DNA from 4 places in the Methylophilus sp. Leaf408 genome. Region 3 is predicted to be linked to each of the others. Evidence: predicted binding sites of a transcription regulator. Region 3 holds the regulator's gene; each other region holds the start of a gene.

The links. Region 3 encodes sigma-54, which starts transcription at its own class of promoters, with help from an activator protein. Its sites were predicted from a motif close to TGGCACNNTTCCTGCT; they were not measured.
Region 1: a site for sigma-54 is predicted at 1,726-1,741, ahead of LPA26_RS00705 (nitrate regulatory protein). Genes of this name have one in related genera too.
Region 2: a site for sigma-54 is predicted at 6,553-6,568, ahead of LPA26_RS14320 (prepilin-type N-terminal cleavage/methylation domain-containing protein). Genes of this name have one in related genera too.
Region 4: a site for sigma-54 is predicted at 3,595-3,610, ahead of ssuD (FMNH2-dependent alkanesulfonate monooxygenase). Genes of this name have one in related genera too.

What each region holds. Positions count from the first base shown of each region.
Region 1 covers NZ_CAKASK010000001.1:156,040-163,602, forward strand. The annotation lists gene LPA26_RS00700 (CmpA/NrtA family ABC transporter substrate-binding protein) at 1-89, opposite strand, end outside; gene LPA26_RS00705 (nitrate regulatory protein) at 444-1,712, opposite strand; gene LPA26_RS00710 (efflux transporter outer membrane subunit) at 1,852-3,306, opposite strand; gene LPA26_RS00715 (efflux RND transporter permease subunit) at 3,299-6,463, opposite strand; gene LPA26_RS00720 (efflux RND transporter periplasmic adaptor subunit) at 6,520-7,563, opposite strand, start outside.
Region 2 covers NZ_CAKASK010000001.1:1,691,600-1,699,162, reverse strand. The annotation lists gene LPA26_RS07915 (MFS transporter) at 1-887, shown strand, start outside; gene folE2 (GTP cyclohydrolase FolE2) at 946-1,752, opposite strand; gene dxs (1-deoxy-D-xylulose-5-phosphate synthase) at 1,802-3,646, opposite strand; gene LPA26_RS07900 (polyprenyl synthetase family protein) at 3,649-4,539, opposite strand; gene xseB (exodeoxyribonuclease VII small subunit) at 4,564-4,809, opposite strand; gene LPA26_RS07890 (alpha/beta hydrolase) at 4,892-5,545, opposite strand; gene LPA26_RS14325 (prepilin-type N-terminal cleavage/methylation domain-containing protein) at 5,664-6,038, opposite strand; gene LPA26_RS14320 (prepilin-type N-terminal cleavage/methylation domain-containing protein) at 6,127-6,471, opposite strand; gene LPA26_RS07875 (SRPBCC family protein) at 6,924-7,469, opposite strand.
Region 3 covers NZ_CAKASK010000002.1:478,854-486,416, forward strand. The annotation lists gene LPA26_RS13210 (SIS domain-containing protein) at 1-552, shown strand, start outside; gene lptC (LPS export ABC transporter periplasmic protein LptC) at 576-1,223, shown strand; gene lptA (lipopolysaccharide transport periplasmic protein LptA) at 1,278-1,898, shown strand; gene lptB (LPS export ABC transporter ATP-binding protein) at 1,910-2,656, shown strand; gene LPA26_RS13230 (RNA polymerase factor sigma-54) at 2,663-4,210, shown strand; gene tyrS (tyrosine--tRNA ligase) at 4,274-5,512, opposite strand; gene LPA26_RS13240 (anhydro-N-acetylmuramic acid kinase) at 5,642-6,769, shown strand; gene gltA (citrate synthase) at 6,940-7,563, shown strand, end outside.
Region 4 covers NZ_CAKASK010000001.1:1,544,058-1,551,620, forward strand. The annotation lists gene ribB (3,4-dihydroxy-2-butanone-4-phosphate synthase) at 1-247, opposite strand, end outside; gene LPA26_RS07195 (amidohydrolase family protein) at 261-1,121, opposite strand; gene LPA26_RS07200 (acyl-CoA dehydrogenase family protein) at 1,143-2,408, opposite strand; gene ssuD (FMNH2-dependent alkanesulfonate monooxygenase) at 2,418-3,551, opposite strand; gene LPA26_RS07210 (acyl-CoA dehydrogenase family protein) at 3,933-5,141, shown strand; gene LPA26_RS07215 (sigma-54-dependent Fis family transcriptional regulator) at 5,147-6,259, shown strand; gene ribA (GTP cyclohydrolase II) at 6,246-6,893, shown strand; gene LPA26_RS07225 (xanthine dehydrogenase family protein molybdopterin-binding subunit) at 7,177-7,563, opposite strand, start outside.

The DNA.
Region 1 (7,563 bases), on a different contig from region 3:
ATAAAGAAATGGCGGCGCTGGTTATCTACCTGCTCAGGTTGACTGTCTGCCGCAGGAAGAATGACTGTTTTCTTATCTGAACTGCTCATTGCTGCTCCTTGATATGATTAATCTGGATAATGATGAATTTGGGAAACGTAAAACGAAAAAAGGCGTCCTGAGTGCAAACGAGGGTTCGTTTACACTCAGGACGCCTTTGTCCTCAATCTTTAAAAACTGCTTACGATGAGTGGCCTGATTTTTATCAAGCTCGCAATTTCAACTTACTCTACTCGTATCCAACCGCCGTTAGCTGAGTACTTAAAACCTGTTCAGCAATTGTTATGCCAAAAATAGTGTTGGTTTTAAGTGACTGTTTTATTGAGGTTTTTTGTAATATTCTTTAAAGAAGTGAGCGATGTGCATCGCACCATACAAGTGCGGATGCACCAAGGAAAGCGTGATTAACCGGTGTTTTTGTGCAGGGCGAGGATATTCTCGGCGACATCAATCACCTTGCGATTTTGTTCCATCGCCATACTGCGCAGAGACTTGTAAGCCTCCATTTCATTGATGCCCAGTGTACTCATCAGCAAGCCTTTCGCACGCTCAATCTGCTTGCGTTCAACCAGGGCTTTGCGGGTATCCGCCAGCTCGCTTTCCATATCTGCGATCTGCTGTGATTGTTGCTGCAACAGGCTGATCATCGAGGCGATCGGATAAGTCTGGATTGTGTCTTGCGCCTGGAAATTCAAGGCACTTTCCACCGGGATTGCCAGGTTGAAGAACGTGCTATCCAGGGTTGAAGAGCGCTTGGCCGCAATCGTATTTAAATATTCCTGCGTTTGTTCCAGATCGTGCCTGGCCTGGTGTGCCAGCGCTTTCAGCATGCTATGCATTTTCTCGATTAACTGGCATTGAATCTGCCAGATTTCAGTTTGCAGTTGCGTGCATAAATCAAACCAGATATCTGCATCACTGGATTTCAGCGGCTGCTGATCCAGGGCAGAGGTCAGTTTATGACGATATTTCAGGTGCTGACGGTGCAGGCTGGTTGCTTGCAGTGCAGTCCAGGCTTGTCTTAACTCATCACCGCCCAGTTGGCTGAATAATTCAAAATGCCGCTCTTGCTGGGCGACCAGTTCCAGTAGTTTTTGCTGGTGCGGCAGTTGCAAGCTGCCTGAACCAAAGATATAAGAACCAACCGCGCGTTCCTGGCCTGCAAACTCCTTGCCTTGAATTAAGTTGTACAGCGTGAGTAAACAGGTGGAAATCTTATTGTTCACCGAACTATCCGTGATTTCAAAAATGAGCGAAATCAGGCTGGCAATCAGGCGGCTGAATGACTCAATGCAATCGGTAAAAGAAATCTTTTGCAGGGTGATCTGGTGGCGCAACGATGTTTGCTGGTCCAGGCCTAGCAGTATCCAGGAAATTAAAGTCAGCTGCTTAGCATCTGCCAGTGCGTTCTGATCAAGATGCTGCGTTAACGCCTGTTTGAAGCGTGTTTCCAGCGCAAGATTTTTGCTGATGATCTCTGCGCGTTCGGAAGCAAAGCGCTTGCCCGCAGAAGCCAGATACAGGGAGCTTGCCCCACGTTCAGCCTGCATCTGGTGCACCATCTGGCCTATGCTTTCGACAAATTGAATGCAGGTATCCAGGCGTTCAAGCTCTTCGATATGCCTGATTTTGGCCAGGATAATGGTTTGTTCGGGGGAAATATCTGTACTCATTACTGAAAACCTAAGCAAAAAATGTGCACGTTCCCGGTGCACATTCATTTTTGTTTAAAACGGAATTAAAGCAGGCTTAATGAAAGAGGAACCTGATACGGATGACGCGGCAGCGAAGCAGTCGTGAACCAGGAGTCCACTACTGCCAGCCACCACCCAATACTTTGTATAAAGTCAGTTGGCTGGCGGCATCGCTTAACTGCAAAGTCACCAGTGTTTGCTCGGCAGTATAAAGCGTTCTTTGCGCATCGAGAACGACCAGGTAACTATCGACGCCATTTTTAAAACGGGCATCGGCCAGTCTGAATGCTTCAGCGGCGGCGCCGTTTAATGACTGTTGTGCTTCCAGTTGTGCCTGCAAACCTTCGCGCTGTACCAGTACATCTGCCACTTCCCTGAAAGCAGTTTGTACGGTTTTTTCATATTGCGCGAGCAGAATCTGCTGGTTTTTTTCACCAATTTCCAGGTTAGAGCGGTTACGACCGGCATTGAAAATTGGCAGGCTGATTTGTGGCACAAAAGTCCAGATGCGGGAGCCGGGGCCAAACAAGCCATCCAGCTCGGTGCTGGCCGTACCGATGGTGGTGGTCAGGCTGATGGTTGGGAAGAACGCAGCACGCAGCGCGCCAATGTTGGCGTTGGCACCTTCCAGCAAGTGTTCGGCTGCACGTACATCAGGCCGTTGCTGCAAAGTCTTGGAGGTGACGCCACGCGGCAACGCTGTAGTAAGTGCCACACTGGAAAGAGCGCTATCCGGCAACAAGGTTGAAGGCACCATACTGCCAGCCAGCAGGTTGAGGGCGTTGATATCCTGCTTGATCTGGATATTGTAAGTGGCGACGGCGACACGCGCATTATCAACGCTGGTTTGCAACTGCCTTAAGGTCAGAGCGTTGGCGACGCCGAGCTCAAACATTTTCTGGTTGATCTCGTAAGTATTTTGCTGGCTTTTCAGTGTTTGCTGGGCGATTTCCAGCCGCCGTTTATCGGCAGCCAGCGTCAGCCAGGCAGTAGCGACTTCAGCAACCAGGCTGATTTGCGTACTTTTGCGGTTTTCCTCCTGCGAATAAAACGTCTGCAAGGCCTGCGCATTTAAATTACGGATACGGCCAAACAGGTCCAGTTCATAAGCACTAAAACCAACCGTGGCGCGGTAAACATGCGATACGTTACCGCTGTTATTATTACTTGCGGCGACCGTGCCTGCAGACACATTGCCATTATTGCCAACGTTAGAAAGCCCTTTAGAGGCAGTTTCTGACAAGGTGGCGGCTACGGTGGGAAACAAATCTGCGCGCTGTACTTGATATTGCGCCCTGGCTTTTTCTATATTCAGCGAGGCCACCCGCAAATCGCGGTTGTTTTTTAATGAAAGATCCACCACTTGCTGCAAACGTTTATCGGTAATAAATGATTGCCAGCCAAGTTCGGTCAGCGCTTTCTGATCATTGTCGACTGTGCCATAGGTGGCAGGCACCGGTGCTTCAGGCGGGCTGAAAAACGGCGCCAGATTGATGCAGGCAGTCAGTGATAGTGAGCACGTGATTAACGCAGCCTCTTTAAAATATTGGCTCATGGCATGCGGCTTACTCATGTTCTGCCTTACTGTGCTGTGATATTTCGGCTGAAACACTTTCGACCTGATAAGGGAACAAAGTACGTATCAACACATAAAATAAAGGCACGAAAAATATACCAAGGAAAGTCGCCGTCAGCATACCGCCGAGTACGCCGGTACCAATCGCCTGGCGGCTGACGGCACCTGCGCCTTCACTGAACGCCAGCGGCAATACGCCGAAAATAAACGCTAGCGAAGTCATCAAAATAGGCCGCAGGCGCAATTGCACCGCTTCCAGTGTTGCTTCAATCAGCGGCTTGCCCTGTTCTTGCAGATGCTTGGCGAACTCCACAATCAGGATGGCATTTTTGGCGGCGAGGCCTATGGTGGTCAGCAAGCCGACCTGGAAGTAAACGTCTGCCGTCAATCCGCGCAAAGTGGTGGCCAGTACGGCACCCAAAATACCCAGCGGTACGACCAGAATGACCGAGAAGGGCACCGCCCAGCTTTCATACAACGCAGCCAGGCACAGGAAGACAAAGATGATGGAGACGGCATAGAGTAGCGGTGCCTGCGAGCCGGATAAACGCTCCTGGTAAGATTGCGCACTCCATTCATAACCTATGCCATCCGGTAATTGTTTAATGATGTCTTCGGCAATCTGCATGGCTTCACCAGTACTGATGCCTTTGGCCGGTTCGCCAACAATTTCCATAGAGGAGATGCCGTTAAAGCGTTCAAGCAAAGGCGAGCCGGATACCCATTTCGTGCTGGAGAAAGCCGAGAACGGCACCATATCATTCGTGGTGTTGCGAACGTACCAGCGTTCGATATCTTCAGGTTGCATGCGGAACGGCGCGTCACCTTGCAGATAGACTCTTTTCACGCGACCTTTATTAATGAAATCATTCACATAGGTACCACCCATGGCAATCGAGAGCGTGGAGTTAATACTGGCAGTCGTCAGGTTGTAAATGCCTGTTTTCTGGTCATCGATATTTACCCTGAACATAGGCGTGTCATCCAGCCCGCTCGGGCGCACCCGGTTCAATTTTGGGTTTTGTGACGCCAGTTCAATAAAGCGGTTCCTGGCCGCCATCAAGCCATCATGGCCCAACCCCCCTACATCTTTCAATTCCAGCGTAAAGCCGGAACCCTGGCCCAGGCCGCGCACCGGTGCTGGCTGCGTCACAAATAGCTTTGCATCGCGTATCCCGGATAAGGCTTTGGTCGCCCTGTCAGCCAGTGACGCGGCATCCTCGCCTTCGCCACGTACCGACCAGTCTTTAAGACGGATAAATGCGCGCCCTGAGTTCTGGCTGCCACCACCACCTTGTCCCTGCCCTGCAATCGTTAAAAACTGGTCTATCACCGCATCCTGGCTATTCAGGTATTTTTCAACCTGTTTCAGCACTTGTTGCATACGTGCATCAGTCGCGCCTACCGGCAGCTGGATTTGTGCGCTCAGTGTGCCCTGGTCTTCGGTCGGCAGAAAAGAGCTGGGCAGTCTAGCGAATAACACTGCCAGTACTATGATGATGACGCCATATACCAGCATGGTCAGCGTTTTTCTACGCAGTATGGTTTCCACCGAGGCATGGTATCTGGCTGACATCGTATCGAACGCAGGGTTAAACCAGCGGAAGAACCAGCCAAACATGCCCCCCGTGGTGGATTTTTCATGCGAGACCGGTTTTAGCAAAGTTGCACACAGCGCTGGTGTCAGCGTTAATGCGACCAGCACGGACAGCAGCATGGCTGAGACGATGGTGATGGAGAACTGGCGGTAAATCACGCCGGTGGCACCGCCAAAGAAAGCCATCGGGATAAATACCGCAGACAACACCAGTGAAATACCGACCAGCGCGCTGGTGATCTCGCTCATGGATTTGCGGGTGGCCTCCTTGGGACTCAGGCCTTCTTCACGCATGATACGCTCCACGTTTTCAACCACTACGATGGCGTCATCCACCAGCAGGCCAATGGCCAGTACCAAGCCAAACATGGTCAACGTGTTAATGGAGAAGCCAAATGCCGCCAGCACGCCGAAAGTACCCAGTAAGACCACCGGCACCGCAATCGCCGGGATCAGGGTCGCACGCAGGTTCTGCAGGAACACGTACATGATAATTACCACCAGTAAGATTGCCTCCACCAGCGATTTCACCACTTCCTTGATCGAAAGCCGCACGAATGGCGTGGTGTCATAAGGAATATACACGCTAAGCTTCAACTCAGCGGGGAAGTAGGGTTCAAGTTCGACCAATTTGTCTTTCACTGCCTGCGCAGTCGCCAGCGCATTGGCACCGGAAGCCAGCCTTACCCCAAAAGCGGCCGAGGTTTTACCATTGAGCCTGGCGACCGGCGTATAACTCTCAGCGCCTAGTTCTACTCTGGCAACATCAGATAAATGTACCAGGAAACCGTCAGCCCCGGATTTGACGATGATCTTCTTGAACTGGTCTACAGTCTGTAATTTGCTGCGTGCGGTGATTGGCGCGTTCAGTTCCTGGCTGTTCACGGCAGGTAATGCGCCCAGCTGGCCGGAGGAGACTTCGGTATTCTGTGCCTGCACCGCGGCTGAAATATCGGAAGGGATCAGATTGTATTTTTGCAGTTTGGCCGGATCCAGCCAGATACGCATGGCGTAGCCCGAGCCCAGTGTTTGCACATCACCCACGCCATCCAGGCGGCTGATCTGGTCTATCAGGTTGCTGGAAATATAATCACCGATATCAATCGCGCTTACGCTGCTGTTATCAGACATCAGCGATACCACCATCAGGAAATCGATACCGGTTTTAGCGACTGTCACACCCTGGCTCTGGACAATCTGGGGCAACCTTGGCATGGCCTGCTGCAATTTGTTTTGCACCTGCATCTGTGCCACATCGGGGTTGGTGCCGGCATCAAATGTCAGACTGATACTGGCCGTGCCGGAAGAGGTGCTGCTGGCCGACATATAGGTCAGATTATCGATACCTTTCATGTACTGCTCAATCACCTGGGTGACCGAGTTCTCGATCGTATCGGCTGCAGCACCGGTGTAAGTAGCGTTAATCGATACGCGTGGCGGGGCAATATCAGGGTATTGCTCCAGTGGCAGCCATTCGATGGAGCCTATCCCGGCCAGCATGATGACGATGGCAATCACCCAGGCAAAGATCGGACGTTGAATAAAAAAGGCAGCCATGAAGTTAGTCTTTATCGTATGTGATTGGTACGCTGTGAATGAGTCTTGGCAATCTCTTAACGCGGTTGGCTATTCGTTGTAGCCGCGGGAGTAATGACAGTCCCCGGTGCAGCGCCAGTCGCTTTGTCAAATGGCACCGGCTTGACTATCGTGCCAACGCTGATTTTCTGGACACCATCCATTACCACACGTTCACCGGCCTGCAAGCCTTTGCTGACTCGCCATTCATCCCCGTATGTACCATTGGTCTCTATGTTTCTCTGTTGCACCTTTTGCCCGGCGTCTACTACGAGTACCGTAGGTTCGCCACGCGTATTACGCGTCACTGCCCGTTGCGGCACCATGATGGCCTCCTTATCCTGCGCCACGTCAATCAGGGCGTGTACATACATGCCTGGCAGCAATACGCCATCAGGGTTAGGCACGACAGCTCGTAGCGTCACTGCGCCGGATGCAGTATTCACACTCACGCCACTGAATTTGAGTTTTCCGGCATGTTTGTAAATAGAACCGTCCTCCAGCACGACCCGCACCGGCACTTCTTTTTGCGTATTGCCGGTCAGTTTGCCGGCAGCAATATCGCGTTTCAGTTTTAGAAGATCACTACTCGACTGAATCACATCCACATAAATCGGATCCAGCTGTTGGACTGTGGTTAAAGCCGTTTCCTGGTTGGCCGTCACCAGCGCACCCGGGGTAAAGGTAGAGGTGGAAACAAAGCCGTTAATCGGTGACACCAGTTTGGTGAAATCCAGGTTGATTTTGGCGGTGCTGAGTGCCGCCCTGGCCGCCGCCACATCTGCTTCGCCTTGTTGCAGCGCGGCTTGGGTATCATCGTTATCCTGTCGGCTGATCGCGTTGATTTTGACCAATTCTTTATAACGATCTGCTTTAAGTTTCAGGGTGACCAGGGTGGCTTCGGTTTTTTGCAGCGCTGCTGCAGCACTTTGATAACTTGCCAGATACGGTGCAGGTTCAATCTGGTAGAGCAGGTCGCCCGCTTTGACCAGTGCGCCTTCAGTAAAAGTGCGCTGGCGAATAATCCCGCTCACTTGCGGGCGGATTTCGGCAATCAGGTAGGCATTGGTCCGCCCGGGCAG
Region 2 (7,563 bases), on a different contig from region 3:
TGTTTGTGGTCATGGCAGCCCTGAGTATGTTTACCAGTTCGACCTTGCCGCTATCCGAATCCCTTTTATTGGCGCATCTCGCGAGCACCAACGGCCATTACAGCAAAATACGTTTATGGGGCTCGTGGGGCTTTATCGTGGCCTCAATTCTGTTGGGCTACCTGACCGACTGGTTCGGCATTAAAAGCCTGCTTTGGTTTATCCTGGTTGTGCAATGCGTGCTGTTCGGATTAACCTGGAAGCTGCCAGAAGCGCATGTGCCACCGCATGCAAATGACAGTTTTTCAGTGTGGAAAATCCTTAAGCAGCCTGCGGTCATTTCCCTCCTGGTTGGATGTGCCATGATGGTGACCGCGCATGGGTTGATGTATAACTTCTACTCTATCTACCTGGCCGAACATGGTTACAGTAAAGGCATGATAGGCTGGCTGTGGGCCTTGGGCGTCATTTGCGAAATTGGTATTTTTATCAAAATGCCGTGGATTATGTCCCGTTTCAAACTGAAAACGATTTTAGTCGCCAGCTTGCTGATAGGCGTCATTCGTTTTTCCATGATGGGTTTGGTGCCGGATCACTTGGGGTTGTTGTTGCTGGCGCAGACTATGCACGCATTTACCTTTGGCAGTTTTCATGCGGCTGCAGTGGAGGTGGTCACGCAATATTTCAATGGCCGCCATCAGGCCAAAGGCCAGGCCATCTATAACAGTGTCGCGTATGGCATAGGCGGTGCCCTTGGTGGCTTGCTAGGCGGGTTTTCACTGCAGTATCTAGGCGGGCAGCTCACTTTTACGCTGGCTGCTTTATTTCCTTTATTAGGCGCAGCGATTGTCATGTTCGGACTGCATTTATCGCAACCCTATGCCCGCAGCGGCATGTTCAGCCATTAGCTAAGTGCAGATGTGAAAACAGCCCGCATGCGGGCTGTTCCTGTTTCACTAAAGAGAATTAATTGATACGTTTGTCACGCTCAATCAATGCATAAGCACTATGGTTGTGGATGCTCTCAAAGTTCTCTGATTCCACCACATATTTCACAATGCGTTTTTCTTCATTCAATTGTGCTGCGACATCACGCACCATGTCTTCCACAAATTTTGGATTGTCATACGCACGCTCAGTCACAAACTTTTCATCCGGGCGCTTGAGTAAACCATACAACTGGCACGAAGCCTGTTCTTCAACTAGTGAAATCAAATCTTCCAGCCATATGAATTCGTTCAGCAAGGCAGTCACTGTTACATGCGAACGCTGATTATGCGCGCCGTAATTTGAAATCTGTTTGCTGCATGGACATAAGCTGGTGACTGGCACCATGACCTGAACGGTAATTTCAAACTGGCCATTCTTGATTTCACCGATGAAAGTGACTTCATAATCCAGCAGGCTTTTCACGCCAGATATAGGCGCGGCCTTGTTGATGAAATACGGGAAACGCATCTCTACATAACCGGACTCCGCTTCCAGGCGTTCCACCATTTGACGCAAAATCGTCTCAAACGAGTCGATCGAAATGGCGCTTTCGTTCATGTTGAGAATCTCAACAAAGCGCGACATATGCGTGCCTTTGAAGTTGTGCGGCAAATGCACATACATATCGAACACCGCTACGGTATGTTGCTCACCGCCGGTTTTATCTTTGACAATCACCGGGTGACGGATAGACTTGATACCGACTTTGTTAATGTCCAGCCGGCGTACGTCAGGGGTGTTTTGTACGTCTTCAATCACTGCAGGAATTACGGGTTGATTCATCAGGGTTCCAAAGCGGGAGTGCCCGCGATTTGATAAATGGTTGAATATACTACTCAGCTATTAATTTCTCAATAGCCGAGCAAATACCGGATTTGTCTAGACCACAATCGGCCAGCATAGTTTCATGAGAGCCATGTTCGATAAAACGGTCGGGTAGACCTAAACATAGCACAGGCTTCACGATTTGATGTGCTTGCATGCATTCCATCACTGCAGCACCAGCGCCACCCATGATCGCGTTCTCTTCTATAGTCACTATATAGTCATGCGTGCGTGATATTTCAAGTACCTTCGCCGTATCAAGTGGTTTGATGAAACGCATATTCACCACGGTAGCATCCAGTGACTCTGCCGCTTGCAGCGCAGGGTGCAGCATACTGCCAAAAGCCAGGATGGCAACTTTTTTACCCTGGCGCACCAGTGCTGCCTTACCGATTTCTAACGAATCAAGTGTGGGCGAAGTGGTGGTACCTATACCACTGCCGCGTGGATAACGTACGGCGGCCGGACCTTTGTATTGATAGCCGGTGCTCAGCATCTGGCGGCATTCCTGTTCATCACTGGGTGCCATAATGACCATATTGGGAATGCAGCGCAAAAAGCTCAGGTCGAAGCTACCTGCATGCGTAGGGCCATCGGCACCGACCAGACCAGCGCGGTCAATCGCCAGCAGCACATCCAGGTCTTGCAGCGCAATATCGTGGATCAACTGATCGTAAGCGCGTTGCAGGAAGGTAGAATAAATGGCAACCACCGGCTTCAGTCCATCACACGCCATCCCGGCAGCAAAGGTCAGCGCATGCTGTTCGGCAATGCCGACATCAAAGTAGCGTTGCGGATAAGTTTCAGCAAAACGGTTCAAGCCCGAGCCATCACACATGGCCGGTGTGATACCGACCAACCGGCTATCAGCTGCCGCCATGTCCACCAGCCAGTCGCCAAAAATCTGGGTATAAGTAGGGCATTCACTCACAGTGAGGCAATGGCCGTTTTGTGGATCGAATTTACTGACGCCGTGATATTTGTTCGGGTTGTCTTCGGCCGGGGTATAGCCTTTGCCTTTTTGCGTGACTACATGCAGGAATTGCGGTCCTTGTAACTGACGGATATTGCTCAAGGTATCCACCAGCGTGGCAATGTCATGGCCATCGATCGGGCCAATGTAATTAAACCCGAATTCTTCAAACAAGGTGCCGGGGGTGACCATACCTTTGGCATGCTCTTCGGCGCGACGCGCAAACTCTTTTACCGGCGGAATGATATCCAGCACTTTTTTCCCGCTACGGCGCACGCTGTCATACAGTTTGCCGGACATCAGCCGCGCTAGGTAATTGTTCAGTGCGCCGACATTGTTGGAAATACTCATGTCGTTGTCATTCAGGATCACCAGCATATTCGTGTCCATATCACCGGCATTGTTCAGCGCCTCAAATGCCATGCCTGCCGTCATCGCGCCATCACCGATAATCGCCACGCTGCGACGGTCAGAGCCTAGCGTTTTGGCTGCAACCGCCATACCGAGGGCGGCCGAAATCGAGGTGCTTGAATGGCCAGTCCCAAAAGTATCGTATGCACTTTCGTCACGTTTGGGAAAGCCTGCAATACCCCCAGCCTTGCGCAATTGCGCCATGGCCTCGCGGCGGCCGGTTAAGATCTTGTGCGGGTAAGTTTGATGCCCTACGTCCCACACCAGGCGGTCATCAGGGGTGTTGTAAACGTAATGCAGTGCGATCGTCAGTTCGACCACGCCCAGATTAGACGCCAGGTGACCACCTGTTTGAGAGACGCTGAGGATCAGGAATGCGCGTAATTCTGCTGCCAGGGCTTTTAGTTGTGACCGGTCCAGCATGCGCAGGTCGCCTGGAGAGTCAATGCGGGACAATAGGGAAGTCATGATCAGAATGGACGCTCACAAATAAAACGGGCAATCCCGCGGAGTGGATCTGCCTGGTTATCGAACCCGGCCAGTAGCTGCAAGGTTTGTTCGTACAATCGCTTTACCAATGCATTCGCCTCATCAATGCCTAACAGGCTCACATAGGTGGATTTTTCCTGTAGGGCATCCTTTCCAGCAGTTTTACCAAGCGTCTGGGTATCGGCAGTGGCATCGAGAATGTCATCGACCACCTGGAATGCCAGTCCCATGTTTTCACTGTAGTGGGTAAGCAAATGAAGATCAGCCTCAGAGATGTCCTCTGCTGCATAGGCACCTAGTAATGTTGCTGCCCGGATAAGTGCGCCAGTTTTATACTGATGCATGGTTTCCAACGCATTGCGAGTTAACAGTTGCCCTGTGCTCTGCAAGTCAATGCTTTGCCCGCCACACATGCCGCGTGAACCGGTGGCTTGCGCCAGTACCTGCACTTGTTTTAAAGCTTGTGGGGCATTCGTCTCCGCAATCGATTGAAATGCCAGGGATTGCAGCGCATCACCGACTAAAAGGGCAGTGGCATCGCCATATTGTTTATGGCAACTGGGTTTGCCTCGACGCAAATCGTCATCATCCATGCAAGGCATATCGTCGTGCACCAGCGAAAACGCATGAATCAACTCTACAGCCACTGCGGCCGCATCCGCCGAACTGGCTGGCGCCCCGACGAGTTCGGCAGAGGCGTAACTGAGCAATGCCCGCACGCGTTTCCCCCCTCCTAGCACTGCGTAACGCATGGCGGCATGCAAGGTCGCCGGTGGGATGTCTGCTAGAGGTAATATGCGGTCCAGCGCCTGTTCGACCCGTTGCTGGTGAACGGTTGCCCAAGGCTCAAATGTAAATGATGAAATGCGCATGACGATAAGTGAATGTTATTTCAATCACTCAATGTCGAAAGGGGTTAATTGCTGTTGCTGATTCAAAATCAATACGGTTTGTTCAGCTTGCAGTAGCGATGCCTGGCAGCCTTGCAGTAGTTGCATGCCATCCGCATATGCGGTGAGGGCATCTTCTAGTGGCAACTCACCAGACTCCATGTTCCGGACGATAGTTTCCAGCGCGGTTATGCGCTGTGCAAAAGTTTGCGTATCACTGGCCGCAACGGGAGATTTTTTTGGGACGCTCATTGAAGGTTAACCTGTTAAAACGCCTGACATTTTAACAAAACTCATTCGGCTTGCGGGATTATTCTCGGACGACTAAACAAGATCAGGCAGGTAATACGCGCAGCAGAAAGCTGCGGATATCGTTTATTTCCTGTTCGCATACGCTATGCGCCATAGCGTATTCATGCCATTCCAGTGAATAGCCAGCAGCTTTCAATACCTCTTTGGAAGCTTCTGCGGTAGCAAGTGTGATCACCGTGTCAGCGCGACCATGTGCCATCCAGATAGGTGTTTGCCGGTTAGCCGGGTGCTGCTCGCTGACCAGACTATTTTTTAACGGTAAGTAAGTGGACAGCGCCAATACGCCCGCCAGTGGCTGTGTGAGTCGCGTTGCGGTATACAAAGCCATTGCACCGCCTTGGGAAAATCCGGCCAATACAATCCGGCTGGAAGGAATGCCTTTTGAGATTTCACTTTCTATCATAGCGTTGATTGTGACCTGCATTTCTTTAATGCCAGCTTCATCTTGTGGACTGTCTGGTTGCAGTCCAAAAATGTCATACCATGCGCGCATTTCATAGCCGTTATTCAAGGTGACGGGGCGGTAGGGTGCATGTGGAAGGATGAAGCGGATATGCGGCAGATTCAGCATCTGTACAACAGGCTCAAAATCGTGACCGTCGGCGCCCAGCCCATGCATCCAGATGACTGTTGCGGATGCATTTTCTTGTCGGTTAACGACAATATTTTCTAACATGGTATTCTTGGCTTAAGGGTAAGTAGACAGTTAGTATAGCAGTGAGCTATGGTGGCACGGATCCCTTCAGTTATTTAACAGCTGGTGGAGTTAAATTCTTTACTAAGTGAATTGATTTTTATGGCGAAAGAGCAGTAATGCTACATGGAGTACCAGCATTTAAATCGCAAGTGATGGTTGCATTGCCTGGCGCCTTTGCGCTAGAAGCAAAATTAGTCATGGTAATTACTTTTGCCCCATTATTAATTGCGATGCATGCTCTAGCTAAAGGCGCAGGAATGTCTGAGGTTGGTTTGCTAAGTTGGATATCTACATAGACTCTTCTTGCGTAGCTGCTAGCTTCTGCCAAACATGCATGGTTTGCGGTGTCTTGGATATAACTTTGATACGCTGGCATTGCAACTGAAGCAAGAATGCCAATTATCGCTACGCAGATTATTAATTCAATCAAGGTGAAACCTGATGAGAGAATGATGGCTCTATTGTAAATCATCTGTTTTATGATTCAGATAAAAAGCCCTGCATATTTGCAGGGCTTTTTAAACAGTAACTTGATGGCAGTTTTCAAGTGTTAGGAAGGTTTATTGAGATAGAGTACAGGCACCTGCACTCTCCAAGTTACATGAAACTGTTCTACTTGGAGTGCCATTAACTGGTGTAAATGATAATGTTGTTCCTGTTATTGTAGTTGGCGCAGTAACGGCTGAACAGTTGTTTGCAACATAGTCGGTAACAACTCTACCTAACGATAGTTGTGAATAAGCACGTTTAGAGTATGCAGTTGCTTCAGATAAGCATGCTCCATCGTGAGCCTCTCTTATGTAATCCGTATATGCCGGAATCGCTACAGAAGCCAAAATACCAATAATGGCGACAACGATCATCAATTCAATCAGGGTAAAACCTTGTTGTACGTGTTTTTTCATCATATTTCCTTCAAGTCAAGTTTTAAAGTGAACATCTTCTAGTTCAGCCACTGCTTTTCCAACAGTGTTCGGGTATCTATAAGCAACAGCTGTGCCAGTCTGTATTTGAAGTAATAAGTGATTGAAAAAAAAGAATTAAATGACTTTTATGCTTTATTTCACTGAATTGAAATGCGTTTCTACGGGGTAGATTCACTACAGGTGTAATGACGAAAAGTGACAGGGTGAGTCCATATTTGGCATCAAGGGTGATGTTTTTTGTCAGTTTTATCAAGGTGGTCAGAATGCAATAAAGGGATTGTGTGGTACACAATCCCTTTATTTTTAACAGTGTCAGACTTTTGGCCTGATTCTGCATTTGCAAAAACTTAAACAGTTACAGCGTAAGACTTACCAGAATTTCCACCAGGGTTTACTGTTGCCTTGCGAACTTTTTCCAGAACCCTGGCTGATTACTTTCCCGATTCGGCTACCTTTTTCAGGCTCTCCAGACCCGGATCAAAATACTCGTTGATGGCTTTAGTCGCTGCATCATCGTTTTGTTCCGGTTTCGGGATGTTGGAAGAGTCAGCACGAGTGTAGCTGCCTTTTACCGTCACCACTGTTTCGCTGCCTTTGGCAGTCACAGAAACGGTTGGATAAAAGTTTGAAAGTTGTAATGTGCTTTTGTCCAGGATGTACTCATATTTCAGGCGCATGCCTGCGTCATCGATAGAGCGCAGTTTTTCATACATGGTGCCGCCATTTTTCAGTTTGACAGTACGGTAAGTGGTGTCATCACCGTTTTCATCTTTTTTCTGCTCAACTTTGGTTGACTCCACGCCAGAATGCCAGGCTTGCACGTTGCCGAAATCTTTCAGCAATGCCCATACCTTCGCCGGAGGCGCTTTGATGGTGACGGTTTTTTCAAAACGCAAAGCCGCAGCGCCGTGCGCGGCTGCCGTCAATGGAATCAGTGGCAATAAAGAAACGGCAATGATGCCAAATATTTTTTTCATTTCAATCTCCTGATATTTACAGATGTTTTAAAGCTAAAAAGTAATCAGTCTTTTGAGTTTTAAAATAACCCGTGACTTTACCTAAAAAAACGAC
Region 3 (7,563 bases):
GCTGCAGTTGGCCATGAAGCCTGCCCGCTAGGCCTGGCACCGACCGCGAGCACCACCGCGGCACTGGCTTTGGGCGATGCACTGGCGTTATGCGTGCTTGACTTGCGCGAATTTACTGCCGAAGACTTCGCCCGTTCGCACCCTGGAGGTAGTCTTGGCCGCCGATTACTGGTCAGGATTAAAGATGTGATGCGCACTGGCGATGCTATTCCAAGTATCAGTGAAAAAGCCACTGTACAGCAGGCAATCCAGGAAATCACCAGCAAAGGCATGGGGTTTACTGCCATTGTGAATGCTGAACAAAAACCGACCGGTATATTTACCGATGGCGACCTAAGACGCCTGTTCGTACAGGGACTCACGGATCACCAGGCGCCTATTTTAAATGTGATGAGCAAGCAGCCCAGATTGCTGGGCGCTCGGCAAATGGCCGTTGAAGCCGTCAGTTTGATGGAGCAGTACAGAATCAATGGTTTCCTGGCTGTGAACGAACAACAGCAACTGGTAGGCGCATTTAATATGCATGACTTGCTCAAGGCGAAAGTCGTTTAGGCAGACAGGTAGAGATTTTACGCATGCTTAAATATCCGATTCTGCTGCCGATTGGTTTGATGCTGTTTTTGGCGCTGCTGACTTTTTGGATTAACCAAACAGTGCAAGAGCAAGCGGCGCGCGTGACTGGTCTGAGCCGTCATGCGCCCGATTACATGCTGTATAACTTTGTAAGCACGCGCACCGATGCGACTGGAAAAACAAAATATGTGCTGGCTGCTGCGCAGATGCGCCACTACCCGGATAGTGACCACACTGAACTGGACAGGCCGCGTTTTACCCAGTTTGGACAAGAGTCGCCATACACACAGATTCACGGTCAGCGCGGCAAAATATCCGGCAATGGTAAACTGGTGGAGTTTGACAAACAGGTCAAAGTGATTCGCCAGGCCACCGCTGAAAAAGGTGAAATGCAAATGCTTACCGAGAAGTTATTCGTAGAGCCGGATACGGATATTGCTTATACCGATTTGCCCGTTACCATCCATCAGAAACCGGCGACAGTGATTACCGGTACCGGTATGCGTTTTGATAAAAAATCGGAAACCATGCAATTATTTAACCGGGTGCATGTTCATTATGAGCGAGCGCCCGATGCAGCACCCACAAAGGCTGTGGTCAAGCCAGCTAAAAGCGGCACCAGCAAAAATACAAGTACTAAGAGTCGATGATTCTGGAGAGATGAGTTGAAAACGCGCACGCAATTATTTTATGTTACCTGCCTGATGCTGGGCACGCTATGCTCAGCTACCGGTTGGGCTGAGGAGTCAGATCGTGACCAGCCGATAGAACTGGAAGCCGATACCGTCAGCGTCAACGATGCGAAAAAAATCAGCGTCTATACCGGTAATGTGATCCTGAACCAAGGTACTTTGCAAATCAAGGCCGACAAGATGATAGTACGTGAAGACCAGGATGGCTTCCAGCATAGCACTTGTACCGGCACTCCTAGCACGCCAACCACGTTCAAACAGAAACGCACCGGCAAAAATGAGTGGATGCAAGGCAGTGGTCAGCGCATTGAATACAATGCCCGCATGGATAAAGTGCAACTGTATACCAATGCCTGGGTCAAACGTGGAGAAGACGTAGTGACGGGTGATTACATCAGTTATGACGCCAATGCCGAATATGCAGAAGTGATCGGTGGCACTAAAGCAAACCCGAATGGCACCGCCAACAGCCGCGTGAAAGCTACCATACAGCCAAAAAACAAAACAACCCCACCAGTGTTAGATAACAAATCTAATACCCAACAAGGGTTACGGATGAATCGCTCGTTGCAATTAAGGACTGAACCGGTACCCGATGCACCTGAAAACGGATCCAAGAAAGAATCACAGTAAAGACTGGCAATATGCAAACAACCGTTTCTCCAGACAACAGCCATTTGTGCGTCAGCCATTTAAAAAAAACCTATCAGGGCCGTACCGTCGTCAGAAACACCACGCTTGATTTGCATAGTGGTGAAGTGATCGGATTACTGGGTCCGAATGGTGCAGGCAAAACCACTAGCTTCTACATGATTGTTGGCCTGGTGGCATTGGATGACGGCCGTATCACCCTGGATGGCACCGATGTTAGCCACGCCCCCATGCATGAGCGTGCGCGTATGGGTCTGGCCTACCTGCCGCAGGAAGCCTCCATTTTTCGCAAGATGTCTGTGACCGATAATATTCTGTCGATACTGGAAACCCGTCCTTATACCTCTGAACAACGTGAAGCCAAACTGGAATCATTGCTGGATCAGCTACATATCCAACATATCCGCAATAGCCAGGCTGTCAGTTTGTCAGGGGGTGAGCGCCGCCGGGTTGAAATCGCGCGTTGCCTGGCAACTGACCCGAAATTTATTCTGCTGGATGAGCCATTTGCCGGGATTGACCCGATTGCGGTGATCGAGATCCAGAAAATTATCCGTTACCTCAGCAGCCAGAATATAGGCATTTTAATCACAGATCATAACGTGCGTGAAACGCTGGATATATGCGACCGCGCTTATATCGTGAATGAAGGCGCCATCTTTGCCGCGGGTACGCCGGATGAAATCATCCAGAACGAAGGTGTACGTGAAGTATATCTGGGCAAAAACTTTAGGCTGTAATTTGTTATGAAGCAAAACCTGCAATTACGCATGTCGCAAAACCTGGCTCTTACGCCACAGTTGCAGCAGTCTATCCGTCTGTTGCAATTGTCGACGCTGGAACTTAACCAGGAGCTGGAAGCCATCTTGCAGGAAAATCCTTTACTGGAAATGGCTGACAATGAAGAAGGCGAGTTTGAAGATAACACGCCCGATGCACCGTTGCAGGCTCAGGCTGAAGTGGAAGATGCCAGTTCATTTGACGTAGCCATTCAGCAGGATATCTCTTCGCCAGCCGATACTTTGCGTGAAGAATTACGGGATGACCTTAGCGGTAATGAAGGCGAATTACCCAACCTTAATGAAGAATTCACACCGCCGGAATTTGAAGATGATTATGGCGAATTTGGCAGTACCAGCAATTGGGACGAGGCAGGCCGCAACAATAATGACGATGAAGACGGCGATTTCTCCCGCCAGGATGCCAGCAGCATCAGCTTGCGTGAGCACCTCATAGACCAGATTCAGCTGGCGCATTTATCACACCGCGATATGAGCCTGGTTAAACTGCTGCTCGACAGCATTAATGATGACGGCTATCTCGAACAGGATCTGCAGGAGGTTGTTGAAAACCTGCCGCTGGAACTTGAGGTTGACTTGCTCGAACTGGAAACCGCACTCAAGCTGATCCAGAATCTCGACCCGATCGGCATAGGCGCACGCGATTTGCGTGAGTGCCTGTTATTGCAACTTAATGCCTTGCCTGCGGATACGCCCTACCTGAAAACCGCCATCGCGCTGGTCAAAGATCACCTGGCACTACTTGCCAATAAAGATTTTGTGAAGCTGCGCAAACAATTGAGTTGCGATGAAGCCTCACTCAAAGGCGCGCAACAACTAATCCGCCAGCAAAACCCGAGGCCGGGTAGCGAATTTTCCAATTTCAGCCACGATCATTTTATCCAGCATGATGTGGTGGTCAAAAAAATCAAAGGCATCTGGGTGGCAACCCTGAATGACGGCGTGATCCCTAAATTGCGCATCAACCAGATGTATGCCGACATCCTTAAACGTAATCGTGAGAGTTCCGGCCAGTATCTGCAAAGCCAGATGCAGGAAGCCAAATGGATGATCAAGAATATCCAGCAACGCTTCTCGACCATATTGCGCGTATCGCAAGCAATTGTGGATAGGCAGCGCAACTTTTTTGAGCACGGTGACATTGCCATGCGCCCGCTGGTATTACGTGAGATTGCTGAAGAACTCGAATTGCACGAAAGCACCATTTCCAGGGTGACTACGCATAAGTATATGCTCACACCACGTGGTGTTTATGAACTGAAATACTTCTTCGGCAGCTCGGTTGCCACAGATGCTGGCGGCTCCTGCTCGGCGACGGCGATCCGCGCACTGATCAAACAAATGGTTGCAGAAGAAAACGTCAAAAAACCATTATCAGATAATCAGATTACCGACACCCTGGCCCAACAGGGCATTGTGGTAGCGCGCCGGACCATTGCCAAATATCGTGAATCATTGAGCATTCCACCCGCCAATTTGCGTAAGTCACTTTAAAACGTAATCTCTATCTTCCAGAAAAAAGCCGCTAAAAAGCGGCCTTTTACTTTCAAGCAGTTATTACTTAATGGTTATTTTGGCGAACTTGCGTTTGCCAACTTGGGCCACCACCACGCCTTTTTCCAATTGCTGATTTTTGTCTTCCACTTTTACGCTATCCAGTTTCACGCCACCTTGTTGAATAGCACGCATCGCTTCACTGGTGCTTTCTACCAGGCCAGCCAGTTTCAGTAACTGGCTGATACCAATACTCTCGCCTTCAATGGCCACTTCCACTTCCGGCACATCATCAGGGATGCCACCTTTGGCGCGCGTCTGGAAATCTGCCAGTGCTTTTTCTGCTGCTGCCTGACCGTGGAATCGGGCTACGATTTCCTGCGCAAAACCTACCTTGATATTACGCGGGTTTTCGCCACCGGCAACTTGCGCCTTCCATTCGGCGATGGTTTCCAATGAGGCAAAAGACAGCAAATCAATATAGCGCCACATCAGCGTGTCGGAGACAGACATGATTTTGGCAAAAATTAATTCGGGTGCCTCGCTGATACCAATATAGTTGCCCAGCGATTTGGACATTTTATTAACGCCATCAAGACCTTCCAGCAATGGCATCATCAGCACACACTGCTGCGCCATTCCTGCCTGCTTCTGCAACTCGCGGCCCATCAGCAAATTAAATTTTTGATCGGTGCCGCCCAACTCCAGATCGGACTGCAAGGCGACAGAATCGTAGCCCTGTAACAACGGGTATAAAAACTCGTGAATCGCAATCGGCTGATTACCTTTGAAACGCTTGGAAAAATCATCACGCTCCAACATACGCGCCACAGTAAGGCTGGCAGCCAGTTTAATCATGCCAGCTGCACCAAGCTCGCTCAACCATTTGGAGTTGAACACAATTTCAGTCTTAGCCGGATCCAGGATTTTGAATACTTGCTCTGAGTAAGTGTCCGCATTGATTTTGACCTGCTCTACCGTAAGCGGCGGGCGGGTAGTGCTTTTACCAGTGGGATCACCTATCATGCCGGTGAAGTCACCGATCAGGAATAAGATCTGGTGACCAAGATCCTGCAACTGGCGCAATTTATTGATAAGTACCGTATGGCCTAAATGAAGATCAGGTGCGGTTGGGTCAAAACCTGCCTTGATGCGCAGTGGCTTACCGGTTTTGAGCTTTTCAACCAATTCTTGCTCGATCAGCAATTCATCCGCACCGCGTTTGATAATAGCCAGTGCTTTGGCAATCTCGGGGGAAATTTCCGTGCTGATCGCCTCGGCTGAAGGTTTTGAGTCTGTCATAAATACATTTCTGTCACGCTGTTAGCGAAGATACTTCTTAACAGCATGGTTTAAATTAAAGCGGCTATTTTAACGTAATCTGGTGCATTACTGTAGGCATATCCCGCGACGATGTTACTATGTGGGCCTATGATTTCACAGTCAGCAGTCCCCGATACGCGTTACTTTATTGGCATCATGTCAGGCACCAGCCTGGACGGTGTTGATGCGGCATTGGTCGCGCATACCGGTGATCGCTTTGAACAAGTTGACCAGGCATTTGTACCATACCCATCCGTCATCAAACGGGCATTGCTGGCGTTGCACCAACCTGCCATCAATGAACTGCATGATGCAGCACTGATGGCAAATAGTTTGGCCGAGCTCTACGCAGAGTCTGTATTAAAAATTTTGCAGCAAAGCCAATTGCCGGCATCAGCAATTACCGCGATTGGCTGCCACGGACAAACCATACGCCATTGTCCAGACCTGCCAGATGGCCAGGCTTATACCTTACAAATAGGTAACCATGCCCGGCTGGCAGAACTGACGAATATCACAGTAATAGGTGATTTCCGCAGCCGGGATATTGCAGCAGGCGGTCAGGGCGCACCTTTGGTACCGGCCTTTCACCAGGCGGTGTTTGCGAGCCTTACTAAAAACCGAGCTATTATCAACATCGGCGGCATTGCCAATATCTCGTGGTTACCGGTGGATGGACAAGTGACCGGATTCGATTCCGGCCCCGGCAATATGTTGCTCGATCAATGGACGCAACAACACACAGGTCAGTCCTTTGACGCCAATGGCGCCTGGTCTGCCAGCGGACAGGTAAATAGTGTTTTATTAGAAGCCATGCTGGCTGAACCCTATCTGGCGCAGGCTGCACCAAAAAGTACAGGACGGGATTTGTTTAACCAACAGTGGCTGGCGCAACATTTAAACGTGGTTGATGACCGCCCGGAAAATATCGCGCGAACCTTGCTGGAGCTTACAGCGCTTAGTATTGCCGATGCCATCAAACGCTTTTGTCCGGCTATAGACGAGGCCTATGTCTGCGGTGGCGGTGCGCATAACGGCCTATTGATAGAGCGCTTATCCGCACTGATTGGCTGCTGCATTGAGCCAACCGACAAACTTGGCGTAGAGGTGGATTGGGTAGAGGCAGTAGCGTTTGCGTGGCTGGCGCAATGCTGTGTCGATGGCTTGAGTGGCAACCTTCCGGCAGTTACTGGCGCACGCGGCCCACGAGTGCTCGGCGCCATCTATTCCGCGTAGCGGATTTTTCACGCAAGCAGTGCAACTGCACCATGCTAGCGGTTAATTCTGGTGCATGTTTTGACAGCTTTTTCCGTGTTTTCACTTTCAATCTCCCCGCAAGTGCGCATTTTGGAGAGTTGATTGCGTATAATTTAGTCTTAACCCGTCTACACCATTTTGAGTATGTTATGGCAACCAAAGCGACCATTTCTTTTGATAACGACACCCCCGCAATAGAACTCCCGATCCTGAAAGGGTCGCTAGGTACCGATGTCATCGATATCCGCAGCCTGGGCAAACACGGCATTTTCACTTATGACCCGGGATTCATGTCCACGGCGGCTTGCGATTCTGGCATCACCTTTATTGATGGTGAAGAAGGTTTGCTGTATTACCGCGGCTACCCTATTGAAACCCTGGCGGAAAATTGCGACTTCCTGGAAATATCCCACCTGCTGTTACATGGCGAGCTGCCAAATGCCGCCCAGAGTGAAGAGTTCGTCAACGCAATCCGCAAAAACAGCATGTTGCACGACCAGATGAGTAATGTCTTCCGCGGCTTCAGGCGCGACGCTCACCCGATGGCTGTGATGATAGCCGTCGTCGGCGCGATGGCTGCTTTTTACCCTGACAACAATGATGTCAGCAACCCGGAGTCGCGCAAACGCGCGGCAATGCGCTTGCTGGCAAAAGTGCCGACCATTGCAGCATGGAGCTACAAATACAATATCGGCCAACCGTTTATGTACCCGAAAAACAACCTGGGTTACGCCGAGAATTTCATGCACATGATGTTCGCCACGCCCTGTGAA
Region 4 (7,563 bases), on a different contig from region 3:
TGTTTTGCGTCACCATTTGTGGGAGTTGCAGCTCACGCAGACGCTCTTCACCCATGGCGACGCAGACAATGCCGCTGGTGTGCCTGACCAGGAAGGACATCTGTTCAGTGGTGATTTTTTCAGCGGCGATGATCAAGTCTCCTTCATTCTCACGGTCAGTATCGTCGACCACAATCACGAATTCTCCATTAGCAATGGCCTCAATTGCCTCGCTGACAGCATCAAATTTTTCCAGATTATTTTGCATTTAAAACACTTCCTTATTCTTTTTCGCCCAGGTTCAATACTCTGGCTGCGTTGCGGTAAAACACTTTTTCCAATACTTCGTCTTTGAAACCCAGTTGGATGAAATCATCTATGGTTTGCTGCATAGGCCGGAAAGGATACGAGGTTCCAAACAACAGCTGGTCACCCAGAAACTTGTTTGCTGCCTGCACATATAGCTCGGCACCCGGCTGGAAGATATACATATCGGGTACCAGGTATAAGTTGGGGTAGCGGAAAGCCGCACCAACGATTTCGTTCACAAACGGGTAATAGCCGTGAAAGCAAATGATATTTAAATCCGGGTATTTCCTGGCTAGCCGCGCGACGGCATTCGGGTGCGCATAATCCAGGTCTGGCGTGGTTGGTCCGGACATCACGCACACCGGCACTTTGTGGCGCTGACACGCCTTATAGACTGGATCAAAGATGGGATCATCTGCAAAGCGCGCTGGCTTGCCGAAACCGGGTTCGATGTTGATGGCTTTGAACTGGTGTTGATGGATAGCCTGATCAATCGCCGCCAATGCACTCTCTACCCCGCGGGTTTCAATATCTACCGACCCAAGCCCTACCAGTTTCGGGCTTTGCCTGACCAGTTGTGCAACCTGGTTATCATCTATCGTCAGATCAGGTGTTTCGCGGCCGACTACCACAGCGTAATCAATCCCAGCCTCATCAATTTCCTGCAGGTACCCTTCAACCGTGTAAGAGCGCCGGAAATGTTCAGGCTCCAGCGAGCCTACCCGCTGGTTAAGCCATTTTGCGGTTTCGTATGAAGGCGTGTTGGGAGTTGCGCCAAAAAAGTCATGCAAAAATGCAGGACGGTTGCGCATATCAATTATTTTTTGTTTCATGAAATCAATTCAATCAAGAGTTTAAGCGTAGAAACTTGGGGTTGGATAATTGCCGTTCAGTGCCCAATCCCCCAGGTCTTTCAGTTTGTAATCCACCGGGTCGTGCAAGGTGTATACCCGCAAGTTGCGCCAGTACCTGTCCATGCGCAGTTTGGCGGTGGTGGCCCTGGCACCTGCAACCTCGAATATGCGCGTCGTCACATCCAGGCCGGATTTTGTCGCATTCACCTTGGCGGAAAATACCGCCAGCGCCAGTTCACCCCTGGTTTTTTCGTCCAGGGACAGGTCTTTTTCCCAGGCTTGATCAAGCAAAGTGGCTGCGTGGTCAGCAAGGATGGCCGAGGCATGCAGACCGGCCCAGAATTCGCCGTAATGCAGCAGCGTAAACGGGTCCTGATGTATGGTTTGCGCCAGCGAGCCAGACCAGACGCGGCTGTTGCTGCTGGTGTATTTGACGCCTTCTTCCAACGCGCCTTCGGCAATGCCAATGTAGATATTGGTGAATATCAATTGCGCGACCAGCGAGCGCAGGCTGGCAAAAGAAGAACTCAGCGGACCCGGATCAATCAGTAATTCGCCATCTTCAACCAATAGCTGCTCAAACTCTGCACTTCCGCTGTCGGTCTGGCGCTGGCCGATATTGTCCCAATCGCCTTTCAGGTGTATGCCCTTGCGCTGGGTAGGTACCGCCGCGACCAGGAACTTGCCGGTATTTTCCTCAATGGCGGAGACAATCATGTAATCCGAATCCATAGAGCCTGAGCAAAAACTTTTCTGGCCGGTGAATTCATAACCACCGGAAATCTTGCGTGCAATGGTGCGGTTATCCAGCGGGTTGAGCGCGTTGCCCCACCACAAATTATGGCTGGCGGTTAACCGGTAATAGTGCTGCCATTGCGTGTCATTGGCGTACAGGCGGATAGAAGTCAGCATCAGGAACTGGAAGGCAAATACCTGGGCGATGGAACTATCAACGCGGGCGATCTGGCGGATGATGGTATAGATTTCCTGCCAGTTGCCACCCAGGCCGCCATAGGTTTGCGGGATGAGTAACTTCAATAACCCGCTATCGCGAACCGCCTGCCTTTGCTCGTAAGGCGTGCCGCCTGCCGCATCGCGCTCTACCGCTGTTTTGGCTAAATAGGCAACCAGTTGCTGCGTAACCTGCTGCGGGTTGCCGCTAAACGCAATGCCATGCTGATTAAATGTGTCCTTCTTTAATGTACCGTCATTCAATACTTTTTCTTTGGTTTCATCTTTCTGGCGGGCGTTAACTGCAAGTGTCATTACTGTCCCCTACGCCGCATGTTTAACCGGTCTGGCCGCGCCAAAGGGCCCGGTCATGTTGGTGTTGATACTCACCTCGGCTTCTACCCTGGGCTGCACCGGCAATAGCGGGAACAACAACTCGGCGACGCGGTAAGACTCTTCCAGATGCGGATAGCCGGAGAAGATAAAGTAATCAATCCCAAGCGATTGATACTCTTTGATCCTGTCAGCCACTTCCTGTGGGTTACCCACCAGCGCTGTGCCTGCGCCGCCGCGCACCAAACCTACCCCTGCCCACAAATTGGGCGAGACTTCCAGCTTGTCACGCCGCCCCTGGTGTAATTCGGTCATTTTCTTTTGCGCGACTGAATCAAAATTCGCAACTGCTGCCTGTGCAGCAGCAATCGTTTCATCGGTGACGTGCGATATTAAATCTTCGGCGGCGGCCCAGGCTTGCTCACTGGTTTCGCGCACAATCACATGCAGGCGGATACCGAAACGAATACTGCGCCCCTGCTGTGCCGCCGCCTCGCGAATCACGCGGATTTTTTCCGCTACCGCTGCCAGTGGCTCGCCCCAGGTCAAATGCACATCCACATGCTTGCTGCTCAGTGCAATGGCTGCTTCAGAAGCACCACCGATAAACAATGGCGGATAAGGCTTTTGCAGGCTGCCGGTGGGCAGGCTGGCACCTTTCACGCGCAAGTAATCGCCTTCAAAATCAACCACTTCTTCTGCCAGTACTGCACGCCAGATAGATAAAAATTCTTCCGCTTCTGCATAGCGCTCGTCATGGGCGAGAAAGCTGCCTTCCGCCTGCTGCTCTGCCGGGTCGCCACCAGCCACCACATTGATCAGCAAACGGCCACCGGAAATGCGGTCCAGCGTGGAGGCCATCCTGGCGGACACCACTGGAGAGATAAATCCAGGACGCGTGGCGACTAAAAATTTGAGTTGTTTGGTTTCATTGATCAGGGCAGAAGAAATCACCCAGGCGTCTTCGCAGGAACGGCCGGACGGAACCAACACCCCACCAAACCCAAGCCTGTCGGCTGCCTGTGCAATTTGTTTTAGATAAGAGAATGTTGCCGGCCTGGCACCCTTACTGGTGCCTAGATAACGCTGGTCCCCATGTGTGGGTAAAAACCAGAAAATTTCCATAATAGTGCTTTCCTTCACTCGTGCTACAGATTGAGTGAACAACTGCAAAGAGCATGCCATAAATAAAAATCAATCAATTCAGTCACTTAAATGATAGAAATTCAATGTTGCTGGATAAGCAGCACAATTAACCGGGGTGCTGCTGTATCAGCAGCATAGTTGCTGATACAGCAGCAGATTTGGTTTTAATAAGAAAAAACAGAGTTATTTGATTGCCACAACCGCAACCTCTCTATAAATAAATAAGCTATTGTTTTATATATACTTATTGCCAATATCAAGACACTATTAAAGCTGAGGCATGCTGAAAATCAGCACTCAATTGAGTTGGCACAAATCCTGCTGAATATTCCAGCATAAGCAATAAGCTGGATATAACTTTTGAATATAAATCAATTTGCCCTCATACCCACAGTGCACCTGAGTGATGGGTTGGAACCTTTGGCGGTAGCTAGACTATTGGCTGATTCATTTGCACTGACCGCAGTTGAGCGTGATCATCGCGGTGGCACACCAAAATTTGAACGTGATGCGTTGCGCAACAGCGGCCTGCTGTCGTTAATCATTCCGCAGCAATATGGTGGCTATGGTGCCAACTGGCAGGAAACCTTGCTGGTAGTACGTGAGTTTGCCAAGGTGGATAGTTCGATTGCGCATGTATATGGCTTTCAACACCTGATGCTGGCAACTGTGCGCCTGTTTTCGCGGCCTGATCAATGGGAACGCTGGTTTGAGCAAACTGCACAACTGGACTGGTTCTGGGGCAATGCACTTAACCCTTTAGATGACAGGACGATTTCCAAATCGTACGCGCACTGGCATGAGTTTTCCGGCAAAAAAAGTTTTTGTTCCGGCGCGCTGGATTCGGAAATGCTGATTGCATCGGCTATCAAGAAAACTGATGGCGAATTGGTGATTGCAGCTATTCCCACGTTGCGGACGGGTATTACCATCATGGATGACTGGGACAATATCGGCCAGCGCCAAACTGATAGCGGGACCGTGAATTTCGAGAAAGTACGTGTTGAAGAAAACGAACTGCTGACCGAGCCGGGGCCACTCAGCAACCCTTTTGCATGTTTAAGGCCGCTGATTGCGCAATTGATCCTGACCAATATTTACCTGGGCATTGCAGAAGGCGCTTTTAATGATGCGCAAAACTACACCTTGCACGAAGCCAGGCCATGGAAGAATTCTAACGTGGCTTTGACTAGTGAAGATCCTTATATCCTCAGCCATTATGGCGAGTTTTGGGTAAGCCTGGAGGCCACACGTGCGCTGACCAACCTGGCGGCAGAAAAGCTGGATAACGCCTGGGCAAAAGAATTGGCATTAACTGAAGGAGAGCGTGGCCTGGTAGCGACCAGCATCAGTGCCGCCAAAGTGCTGGCTACCCGCACCGGCCTGGATATTACCAGCCGCATGTTCGAAGTCGCGGGTTCAAGGGCAACACATGCAGGCTTGAGACTGGATCGGCATTGGCGTAACCTGAGAACACATACCCTGCATGACCCCATAGATTACAAAATCAAGGAGCTGGGTGAATGGGCGCTGAATGGCAGCTTCCCTAACCCTACATTTTACTCATGAAAATTATGGACAAATTTATCGAGCAACTGGATTACGCGAATGATGTGACCACCCGCGAGAACGAAAAAAAGCTGCTGACGCTGCCAAATTCGCGTTCGCTGACGACCTCTATCCGTGCCACGGCGCAGGTGTTTGAAGACCCCAAATCTATTGCACTGCTGAGCCGCATCAACCAGATCGCGCCCAGTGATGCAAATGTGCTGATCATAGGGGAAACGGGTACCGGCAAGGAACTGATCGCCAGACATGTGCACGAGCTCAGCAACCGTAAAGGAAAGCCGTTTGTCGCTGTAAATTGCGGCGCGTTTTCTGAAACCCTGGTTGAAAGCGAACTATTCGGCCATGAGAAAGGTGCGTTTACCGGCGCCTTTGTCGCCAAAGCAGGCTGGTTTGAAGCGGCTAATGGCGGGACACTGTTCCTCGATGAAATTGGCGATTTACCGCTCAACATCCAGGTCAAATTGCTGCGTGTGTTGCAAGAGCGCGAAGTCGTCCGCCTTGGCGCCAGAAAATCCACACCGATTGATGTGCGTCTGGTGGCGGCTACTAATGTTCGGCTGGAGGAAGCAGTACAGGCAGGTAATTTCCGTGAAGATTTATTCTATCGCTTACGCGTCGCTCACCTGGAATTACCAACCTTAAGAAACCGCCCCGGCGATATACTGCCGCTGGCTGAGTACTTCGTCGGTGAATACACACGCCGCCTGGGTTATTCAGAAATCCGCCTGGATGACTCCGCCAGGCAGAAACTGCTACAGCACAGCTGGCCAGGCAACATCCGTGAACTGGAAAATGTCATCCACCACTCGCTGCTGATCTGCAAGAACAATCTGGTACGTAGCGAAGATCTGCACCTATCTTCCATCCAATTGCACCGCCAGAAATCCGAACAGCAAGTGCAACATCAGGCTGAAGCAGATGTTCTGAAAGAGGCCTTCGACCAGTTATTTGAGTCAGGCAAAGAGGATTTATATACCTATTTTGAAGACGCGTTTGTCAAAGCCGCCTATGACCATTGCCACCAGAACCAGGTGCAAACCGCCAAATTACTCGGCGTCAGCAGAAATGTAGTAAGGGCCAAGCTGATCAAAATGGGAGCGATTAATGCGCTTAGATGATTTGCAGCCAGCATTAGAGGCCGAGCGCATCACACTGAAAGCCACTTCAAAGTTAACCACGCAATACGGCGAATACCTGTTGCATGTGTTTGAAGACGCGCAAACCCATATTGAACATATCGCATTGGTGCTAGGTGATATTGCAGGCAAAAACAACGTCTTAACCCGCGTGCATTCAGAATGCCTGACGGGTGACGTGTTTTCATCGCAACGCTGCGATTGCGGGGACCAGTTCAAACTTGCGCAGACACTAATCCAGCAAGAAGAAAAAGGCGTCATCATCTACTTGCGCGGCCAGGAAGGCAGAGGCATAGGTATAACCAACAAGATACTGGCTTATGGTCTGCAAGACGGCGGGCTGGATACGGTGGATGCCAATCTGAAATTGAACCTGCCGGTGGATAGCAGACAATATGAAGCCGCTGCTGTCATTTTAAAAAAACTCAGTATCGCTTCCATCACCCTGCTCACTAATAATCCGGGAAAGGTCTCATCGTTACTTTCCCATAAAATCGTGATTGATAAAATCCGACCTTTGCAGACAGAAATGAACGCCTCGAATCAATCCTATTTGTATGCTAAAAAATTAAAATTGGGACATGTGCTATCCATACAAAACAATCAAACTCTATAACTTGATTGATTAATGCAGTCTGCAACGACATGATTCCAGAAGCGTAACCATGCCCTCCTACGCAGCCAACCCAAGAAAAGCCAAATTGGCCTTACTCATATAAATCCTTACTGAGTTCTTAAAAAACACCAGTCACAATTTGGCATTTGAGACAGGGATGGTAATAACTATCTGTTTAGAATCATGAAAAATTTAAGTCTTATAAAAAAATGACTCGAACACTTTTATATATTTTATCGATAACTTTAAGCGTTCTTATTGGATTTTAAGGGTTACTATGAATCTATCCCACCTTGATCGGCATTTTGCCAATAAGTTTGTCGAGGGTGACAGGATAGTCACGCACACGAACACCTGTGGCATTGTAAATGGCGTTCGATACTGCTGCAGCCACGCCACAGATACCCAACTCCCCGACGCCTTTGGCTTTCATAGGGGATGAGATAGGATCAGTTTCTTCAAGGAAAATCACTTCCTGGTGCGGAATGTCTGCATGTACTGGGACTTCATAGCCTGCCAGGTCATGATTCACAAAATAACCATAGCGCTGGTCGACCTCCAGTGACTCCATCAAAGCAGCCCCTACCCCCATGGTCATCGCGCCAATTACCTGGCTACGTGCCGTTTTTGGATTAAGGATGCGCCCGGCTGCGCAAACGGCTAACATACG